2 regions of the Micromonospora sp. NPDC051300 genome follow, and region 1 is predicted to be linked to the other one. Evidence: riboswitches for the same ligand, from Rfam matches in the RefSeq annotation. Region 1 holds a riboswitch; the other holds the start of a gene.
What was found. Region 1 has a riboswitch for thiamine pyrophosphate ahead of thiE (thiamine phosphate synthase). Riboswitches for the same ligand answer to the same signal wherever they lie in the genome.
Positions count from the first base shown of each region.

Region 1 (4,704 bases):
CGAAGTTCGGCATGGACATGAACGGGGCGAACGGGCCCGACCACGGCGCCCGGGGCGCCCGCCGCTACATCGCCCGCGCGGTCGAGGCGTCGCTGCGCCGGCTCGGCACCGACCACATCGACCTTTACCAGATGCACGAGCCCGACCCGGGCACCCCGATCGACGAGACGCTAGCCGCGCTGGACGACCTGGTGACCGCCGGCAAGGTGCGTTACCTCGGCAACTCCAACTTCGCCGGCTGGCAGATCGCCGACGCCGACTGGACCGCGTCGTCGCAGGGCCGCACCCGGTTCATCTCCGCGCAGAACCACTACTCGCTGCTGGAGCGGGGCGTGGAGGACGAGGTGATCCCCGCCTGCGAGCGGTTCGGCCTCGGCATGCTGCCGTTCTTCCCGCTCGCCAACGGGCTGCTCACCGGCAAGTACAAGCGGGGTCAGCAGCCACCGGAGGGCAGCCGGCTCGCCGGCGGCGGCCGGTACGCCGAGCGGCTGGCCGCGGCGCGCTGGGACACCATCGAGGCGATCGAGGCGTTTGCGGCCGAGCGCGGGGTGAGCATGCTCCACGTGGCCATCGGCGGGCTGGCCGCCCGGCCCGCGGTGACCTCGGTGATCGCCGGCGCGACCACGCCCGAGCAGGTACGCGCCAACGCCGACGCCGGCACCTGGCAGCCCACCGACGAGGACCAGGACGCCCTCGACGCCCTCCTCTGACCCATCCCGCGCGGCGTGGCCCGCGTGCGGCGTCGCCCCCGTGCGGCTTGGCCCGTGTGTGCGGCGTGGCGGGTGTGTGCGGCGTGGTCCGCGCGGCGTCACCCGGATGGCTTCGCCACCCGGCGGAATGCCCCCGAGGCACCCATAGCGTTCCATCCACGGTCAGTGCTCGTCATCAGTGGAACGCCATGGGTGCCAAAGGGGCGGTGAGACACCCATGACGTTCCACCCGCGCTCGGTGCTCACGGTGGGTGGAACGCCATGGGTGTGTGGGAGGCACTGGCGGGAGGGTCGGGGGCATGGGTCAGCGGGGTGGGGCGGGGGTGCGGCGTTCCGCGACGGCCTGACAGACCAGGGCGACCGTGGCGTCCGGATGCCGGAGCACGTCGTCGGCGGTGAAGCGGAGCACGATCCAGCCGGCGAAACGGAGCGCGTTCAGGCGTGCCACGTCCCGCCGGAACTGCGTCCGTTCCCGGTGGTGGTCGCCGTCGTACTCGACCGCGATGCGGAGCGCCGGCCAGGCCAGGTCGACCCGGGCGAGGAAGCGCCCGCCGTGGCGCATCTTGTGCTGCGCGGTGAGCGGGCCGAGGCCGGCGTCGAGGAGGAGCAACCGGAGCCGTGTCTCCATCGGTGACTCGCTCGACGGCTCGGCCAGCGCCAGCACCTCGCGTAGCAGCGACGTGCCCGGCCAGCCCGGTCGGTCGGCGGCGTAGGCCCGCAGGGCGGGGAGCTCCACCACCCGCCGACGCAGCAGTGCGTCCACGGCGACCAGGGCCTCCGCACGAGCACCCTGCCGGCCGAGGTCGAAGGCGGTGCGCAGCGGGGTGGTGACCGGCAGCCCGGCGAACTCGCCCCGATCCGCACCGGGCAGCGGTGATCGCACGATCGACAGCCGAGGGTGCGGGCGCAGCCGGGCGGCGTTCGGCAGGAGCACGGTCACCGGGTCGCCCCGGGCGAGCAGGTCGACGCCGAGCAGCCAGGCCGCGCTGCGGCCGGCCAGCGCGGCGCCCGGCGGCAGGCGCAACGCGACCGCGTCGCACCACATCCGGTGGTCGTCGTCACGGTGTGCGTCACGGTGCAGGTACACGTCCGGGAGCAGCCGGACCCACGTCGGCCCGCGCAGCATCGTCCAGGTGAGCAACCCTCCGGAGACGGCGCTGCTGCCCCGGAGCGGCAGACTCGTCAGGCAGTGCGGGACACGTGCGGGTGCGGGCATCCGGACAGCGTGTCGTGAGGCGACGGTCACCCGCCGTCCCGGTCCGTCGAGTGGTGCCGTCCTGGGAAAAACCTCACCCGGTCTTCCGTCCGGGCCGGGCACCGTCGTACGGTAGGCCGCAAGTGACCCACGGGAGCCCGGTGCGGACCGGGCTGAGAGGGGGGCTGACAGCCCCCGACCGTCGAACCTGATCCGGGTAATGCCGGCGCAGGGAGGAGCGTTGCCGTGCCGTCCCTGGGACGACTGCATCTCATCACCGACACCCGGCCGGGGCGGGACCCGCTCGCCGTGCTGCGTGCCGCCCTGCCGGTGGCGGGCGCCGAACTCGTCGTGCAGGTGCGGGTGGCGGACGACGCCACCGACCGGGAGGCGTACGAGCTGGCCCGACGGGTGGTCGAGGCGTGCCGCCCGTACGGCGCGCGGTGCCTGGTCAACGACCGGCTGCACGTGGCGCTGGCGGTGGGCGCGGCCGGCGGCCACGTGGGGGCGGACGACCTGCCGGTGGCGGCCGCCCGGCACGTGCTCGGCGCCGACGCGGTGCTCGGCGCGACCGCCCGGGAACCGGCCACCGCCCGGGCCGCGGTGGCCGCCGGGGCCGGCTACCTGGGCGTGGGCCCGTGCCACGCCACCACCACGAAGCCGGGCCTGCCCGCGCCGATCGGCCCGGACGGGGTACGCGCGGTGGCGGCCGCGGTGACCGTGCCGGTGATCGCCATCGGCGGGGTGACCGCCGCGTCGGTGCCGGCGTTGCGGGCCGCCGGGGCGTACGGGGCGGCGGTGGTCGGCGCGCTGTCCTCGGCGGCTGACCCGGCGCGTGCCACCGCCGAGCTGCTCGGGGCGCTGACGTGTTAAGCGGGGCCCCCTCCTCTACCGAAGGCGTTAACAGGGGGCCCTTCCTTACTCAGGTGGGGGTGGTGGGGGCGGGGCCGGTGGGGCTGGCGATCGCGTGGCGGTGCGCGCTGCGCGGGCTGCGGGTGAGCGTGTACGACGACCGTCCCGGGTCGGGCGCGTCGCAGGTCGCCGCCGGCATGCTCTCGCCGGTCGTCGAGGCGTACTTCGGTGAGCACGAGTTGACCGCGCTGCTCGTCGAGTCGGCGGCCCGCTGGCCCGGCTTCGCCGCCGAGCTGGCCGAGGCGAGCGGCGTCGACATCGGGTATCGCACCGAGGGCACGCTCGTGGTCGGTCTCACCGCCGACGACCTGGCCGAGGCGGGGCGGCTGTGGTCGTACCAGCAGGGTCTGGGACTGCCGATCACGCCGCTGCGCCCGTCGGCGCTGCGCGACCGCGAGCCGGCGCTGGCGACCCGGGTGCGCGGCGGCGCGGTCGCGCCGGGTGACCACCAGGTCGATCCGCGCCGGCTGGTCGTCGCGTTGCGGGTGGCGGCCGAGCGGGCCGGCGTGGTGTTCCGGCCGGCGCGGGTCGGCGCGCTGTCCGAGGTGGACGCGCCGGTCACCGTGGTCGCGGCCGGCTGCGGCGCGGCCGCGCTGACCGGGCTGCCGGTGCGGCCGGTCAAGGGCCAGGTGCTCCGGCTCCGCGCGCCGGCCGGCGGCCCGCCGGGCATCCGGCACGTGATCCGGGGGTACGCCGACGGCGAGCCGGTCTACCTGGTGCCCCGGGAGGACGGCGAGGTGGTGGTCGGCGCGACGGTGGAGGAACGCGCGGACACCGAGGTCACCGCCGGTGGCGTGCTGCGGCTGCTGCGTGCCGCCGCCGAGCTGGTGCCGGAGCTGACCGAGTACGCGCTGGTGGAGGCGGTCGCCGGGCTGCGGCCGGGCACCCCCGACAACGCGCCGGTGATCGGGGCGCTGCCCGGGCGGCCCGGCGTGCTCGCCGCCACCGGGCACCACCGGCACGGCATCGTGCTCACCCCGGTCACCGCCGACCTGGTCACCGAGCTGATCGTCACAGGCGAGCCGGATCCGGCGCTCGCCCCCTTCACCCCCGACCGGTTTCCCAAGGAGTCCCGGTGGAACTGATCGTCAACGGCACGGGACGGACGCTGCCCGACGGCGTCACGCTTGCCGAGGTGGTCCGCGCGGTCACCGGGCAGCAGCGCGGCCTGGCGGTCGCGGTCAACGGCGAGGTGGTGCCGCGCGGCGGCTGGCCGGCGAGCGTGCTGCGCGACGGCGACCGGGTCGAGGTGCTCAGCGCCGCGCAGGGCGGGTGAGCGCGGTGTCCCTGGAGATCGGCGGCGTCGCGTTCGGTTCCCGGCTGGTGCTCGGCACCGGCGGCGCGGCCAACCAGCACGTGCTGGAGGCGGCGATCCGGGCCTCCGGCACCGAACTGGTGACGCTGGCGCTGCGCCGGGTGGACACCACGCCGGTCGGCGCGGGCGGGCTGCTCGACCTGCTGGACCGCTGCGGCGTACGGCTGCTGCCGAACACGGCCGGCTGCCGGACCGCGGTGGAGGCGGTGAAGACGGCGCACCTGGCCCGGGAGGCGTTCGACACCGAATGGGTGAAGCTGGAGGTGATCGGCGACGAGCGCACGCTCCTGCCCGACGGGGTGGAGCTGCTGCGCGCCGCCGAGGACCTGGTGGCCGACGGGTTCACCGTGCTGCCGTACACCTCGGACGATCCGGTGCTCGCCCGCCGGCTGGCCGACGTGGGGTGCGCGGCGGTGATGCCTGCGGGTTCGCCGATCGGGTCCGGCCTGGGCATCGGCAACCCGCACCACATCCGGCTGGTCCGGCAGGCCGTGGACGTGCCGGTGATCCTCGACGCCGGCGTCGGCACCGCCTCCGACGCCGCGCTCGCCATGGAGCTGGGCTGCGACGCG
Region 1 is NZ_JBITEP010000001.1:292,815-297,518, forward strand. Features, by position in the region: gene ACIA5A_RS01510 (aldo/keto reductase) at 1-710, shown strand, start outside; gene ACIA5A_RS01515 (DUF559 domain-containing protein) at 1,015-1,926, opposite strand; TPP riboswitch at 2,046-2,157, shown strand; gene thiE (thiamine phosphate synthase) at 2,152-2,778, shown strand; gene thiO (glycine oxidase ThiO) at 2,772-3,902, shown strand; gene thiS (sulfur carrier protein ThiS) at 3,893-4,093, shown strand; gene ACIA5A_RS01535 (thiazole synthase) at 4,090-4,704, shown strand, end outside.

Region 2 (4,704 bases), on a different contig from region 1:
AAGACCAGGAACCACACGCCGGTGACCGCGGTGAGCAGGAACGCGATCGGCCGGTCGAGCACGAAGTCGGTGACAAGCAGGACCGCGCTGACCATCGCGATCAGCATGAAGAACAGGCCGCCGGTGGCCATCCGGTGGGCGAAGCGGACCAGCTCCGGCTTGCGGCCCTGGCGGAACAGCGCCCGGTGGAACGCGACAGGTGAGATGATCATCGCGGCGGCCGCGGCGGCGGCCAGCAGCGCCACGACGTAGACGTCACGCTGGAACTCGGTGGTCCGGCCGAAGGCGTTGCTGAACGGCATCGTCAGCAGGAAGGCGAAGAGGATCTGCACGCCGGTCTGTGCGACGCGCAGCTCTTGGAGCAGGTCGGCGAAGTTGCGCTGCCAACGCTGCTTCTCGGATTCCTTGGACACTCGTGAACCTCCGGTGAAGACGGCACCGCCGGCGGGTGAACGACCGCCGGCAGCAGCGCCATTGCCCGAATCGGATGATCACGAAACCGGCTCAGGATCCGCGTCGGATCCGCCCCGCGTACCGCGCCTCCAGCTCGGCGTTGTGCTCGTCACCGCCGGTGATGTTGGCGGACAGGTAGACCGGTGGCCGCTCCCCCGCCGCGAGCAGCCGGGCCACCACCTCGACGGTGATCTGCTGGGCCAGCAACGCCGCGGTGATCGAGGAGACCGCGCCGACCGCGCCGCCGCCGGGCAGCGGCAGCGTGGCGTCGCCGTACGGGGCGCCGTTGTCCAGCACCACGTCGGCGAAGTCGGCGAGCTTGCGGCCGGACGGGTGCCGGGAGGTCATCCGCGCCGAGTGCCGCGCCGAGGTGATCGCCACCAGACCGTGTCCGCGCTCCTTGACGACGGAGGCGAACTCCACCATCGCCCCGTTCACACCCGAGTTCGAGGCGAGCACGAACACGTCCGCCGGCCGGACCGGCGCCAGCTCGTAGAGGCGGCGCGCCACCGCCGGCTCACGTTCCAGCTTCGGGCCGAGCACGTCGGCCGGCTCGCCGCCGACCAGGACCAGGTCGCGCAGCGCGATCCGGTTGGTGGGCACCAGCCCGCCGGCCCGGCCGGCGATCTCCATGGCGAGCGCCTCGGAGTGCCCGGTGCCGAACGCGTGCACCACCCCGTCGGCGCGGACCGCCGCGGCGATCAGGTCGGCCGCCGCGGCGACGTTCGCCCGCTGCTCGGCGGCCACCCGCCGCATCGTCGACGTCACCGTCTCCAGGTACGCCTCGGCGTCCACAGTCATGCCTCCTCCTCCGTCCCGGCGATCCGGGCGAGGATCGCCTCGACGAACGGGCCGGGGGCCTCGTCGGGGATCCAGTGGCTGACCCCGGGGAGCACCACGAACCGGTAGTCCCCGGTGACCCGCGCCGCGCACGCCTCGGCGGCGGTCCGCCCGATCGCCACGTCCTTCTCGCTCCAGACGTACGTGGTCGGCACCGCCACCGGCCCGACCGCCTTCATGTCCGACCCGCTCATCGCCCGGTACCAGTTCAGCGCGGCGGTGAGCGCGCCCGGCTCGCGCATCGGGTCGGCGTAGCGGGCCACCGTGGCCTCGTCGCCGACGCCGCGCAGCAGCCGCCGCAGCGCGGCCCCGCGCATCGCCAGCAGCACCTTCTCGGCCTTGCCCGGCATCCGGAACAGCGCCATGTAGGCGGACTTCGCCTTCTGCCGGGGGTCGGTGGCGAGCGCGTGCCCCATCGCGGCCGGATGCGGCACCGACACCGCGGTCAGCGTCCGCACCCGCTGCGGGTGCGCCGCGGCCAGGCCCCAGGCCACGATCGCGCCCCAGTCGTGGCCGACCAGGTGGGCGGCGGTCACCCCGAGCGCGTCCAGCACGGCCGCCGCGTCGGCCACCAGCTCCGGGATCCGGTACGCCTCGACCGCGTCCGGCCGCGCGCCGGGCGAGTAGCCGCGCTGGTCGAGCGCGTACGTGCGCAGCCCGGCGGCGTGCAGCGCGGGCGTCACCGCGTCCCACTCGCCGGCGTGCTGCGGGAAACCGTGCAGCAGCAGGACGGGCGCGCCGTCCTCCGGGCCGCCGGTGCGTACGTCGAACGTCAGACCCCGCGCCTCGATCCGCATGATCGCCACCGTAGCCGACAGACGCCCTGCTGGGCCCGGGGCCGGCTGCGGTGCTAGCGTCTGCGACGAGACAACTTCACATCCGACAGGGGAGCGCACAGCGCTGAGAGTGCGGGCCGGTGCCCGCAGACCCTCGAACCTGATCTGGGTAATGCCAGCGCAGGGAGTTCGGTCGACCTCCAGCCGCGCCGCCGTCCGGGCGTTTCCGGGCGCGGCGTGCGTCTTCTCCTGGTTCCGCACCACGAACTGGGAGTCCGTCATGAACCACACCGACAGCAACCGCTGGCGTACCGTCGACATCGTCGTCGCCTCGGTCATCGCCGTCGCCTTCGGCGTCGTCTTCTGGGCCTGGGGCCTGCTCTGGAGCGCCACCGACGCGGCGTTCGCGTTCTTCCCGCCGGCGCAGGCGGTGCTCTACGGCGTCTGGCTGATCCCGGCGGTGCTCGCCGGCCTGATCATCCGCAAGCCGGGCGCCGCGCTCTACTGCGAGACGGTGGCCGCGATCGTCTCCGCGCTGCTGGGCAGCCAGTGGGCGGGCATCGTGATCCTCCAGGGCCTGATGCAGGGCATCGGCGCCGAGTTGGCGTTCGCCGCGTTCCGCTACCGCTCGTTCAAGCTGCCGGTGGCGGTGCTGGCCGGCGCGCTCACCGGCCTCAGCGCGGCGATCTTCGACTTCGTCTACTGGAACAAGCCCTACGACCTGACCTCCTACCGCATCCCCTACGCGCTGATCACCATCGTCAGCGCCACCGTCGTCGCCGGCTTCGGCGCGTGGGTGCTGACCCGGGCGCTGGCCAACACCGGCGTCCTGGACCGCTTCCCCGCCGGTCGCGACCGCGCCCTGGTCTGACGGGGTTCCCGGTGTCGATCATGAAGTTGACTGTGGATTCGGCGCGTTCTGGTGCCGTCAACTTCATGATCGACGAGGCAGAGGGGGTGGCACGGTGAGCGGGGTGGTTCTCCGGGGGTTCGGGTGGCGGCACGGGGGGCGGAGACGCTGGGCGGTGCGCGGGGTCGACCTGCGCGTCGAGAGCGGGGAGCGGGTGCTGCTGCTCGGGGCGTCGGGGGCGGGCAAGAGCACCCTGCTGGCGGCGCTGGCCGGGCTGCTGCCCGAAGACTCCGGCGAGCAGGAGGGCACCGTCGAGATCGACGGGCTCGACCCGCGCAAGGCCCGTGAACGCGTCGGCGTGGTCTTCCAGGACCCGGAGACCCAGCTCGTGATGGCCCGCTCCGGCGACGACGTCGCGTTCGGGCTGGAGAACCGCGGCGTACCGGCCGAGGAGATCTGGCCCCGGGTCGACGAGGCGCTGCGCCGGGTCGGCTTCCCCTACCACCGGGACCGCCCGACCGCCGCCCTCAGCGGCGGTGAGCAGCAGCGGCTGGCCCTCGCCGGGGCGCTGGCGCTGCGACCGGGGCTGCTGCTGCTCGACGAGCCCACCGCCAACCTCGACCCGGCCGGCGCCACGCTCGTCCGCCACGCCATCGCGGACGCGCTCGATGCCGACACCACGCTGATCCTGGTCGAGCACCGGGTCGCCGAGGCGCTGCCGCTCGTCGACCGGGTGGTGGTGCTGGAACCCGGCGGCGGGGTGCACGCCGACGGCCCGCCCGAGGCGGTCTTCGCCGCGCACGGCGACGCGCTGGCCGCCGCCGGGGTCTGGGTGCCCGGCCACACCGTGCCGCCCCGGCACGCCGGCGCGCCGGCCGGCGACGTGCTGCTCACCGCCGACCGGCTCGGCCTGCCACCCCGCCTGGCCCCCACCGACCTCCGGGTACGCGCCGGCGAGGCGCTCGCCGTGCTCGGCCCGAACGGCGCCGGCAAGTCCACCCTGGCGCTGCTCCTCGGCGGCCTGATGCGCCCCGGCACCGGCACGGTCACCGCCTCGGCCGACCTGGCCGGCCGGGACGTGCGTACTCCCCCGCACCGGTGGCGGGCACCCGCGCTGGCCGGCCGGATCGGTTCCGTCTTCCAGGACCCGGAGCACCAGTTCGTCACCGCCACGGTCCGCGACGAGCTGGCGCTCGGCCCGCGCCGGACCGGCCGCTCCGAGGCGCAGGTCACCGCCACCGTGGACGCGCTGCTGGACCGGCTGCGACTGGACCGGCTCGCCGGCGCCAACCCGTACACCCTCTCCGGCGGCGAGGCGCGGCGGCTGAGCGTGGCGACCGCCCTGGCCACCGCGCCACGCCTGCTGATCTGCGACGAACCCACGTTCGGCCAGGACCGGCGCACCTGGCGGGAGCTGGTCGACCTGCTGGCCGAGCTGCGCGACGCCGGACACGGCGTGGTCGCGGTGACCCACGACGCCGACTTCGTGGCCGCGCTCGCCGACCGCACGCTCACCCTGGACCGCCCGGCCGAGGTGGCCCCGTGATCGACCTGGAGCCGGTGGCGACGCCGGGCGCCCCGCTGGCCCGGCGCAACCCGGTGGCGAAGCTGGCCGCGGCGATGGTGTTCACGATCGTGCTGGTGGCCACGCTGGACCCGGTCGCGCCGGCCATCGCCATCGCGGTCGAGCTGGCCGTGCTGCCGCTGTTCGGCGTCCGCTACCGGGTGCTGGCCCGGCGGGCGTGGCCGCTGCTGGCCGCCGCCGTCGGCATCCTGGTCACCCTC
Region 2 is NZ_JBITEP010000010.1:124,371-129,074, forward strand. Features, by position in the region: gene ACIA5A_RS14005 (DUF6328 family protein) at 1-413, opposite strand, end outside; gene ACIA5A_RS14010 (sugar isomerase domain-containing protein) at 505-1,254, opposite strand; gene ACIA5A_RS14015 (alpha/beta fold hydrolase) at 1,251-2,090, opposite strand; TPP riboswitch at 2,168-2,274, shown strand; gene ACIA5A_RS14020 (ECF transporter S component) at 2,350-2,940, shown strand; gene ACIA5A_RS14025 (ABC transporter ATP-binding protein) at 3,035-4,465, shown strand; gene ACIA5A_RS14030 (energy-coupling factor transporter transmembrane component T family protein) at 4,462-4,704, shown strand, end outside.
Region 2: another riboswitch for thiamine pyrophosphate. It lies ahead of ACIA5A_RS14020 (ECF transporter S component); the one in region 1 lies ahead of thiE (thiamine phosphate synthase).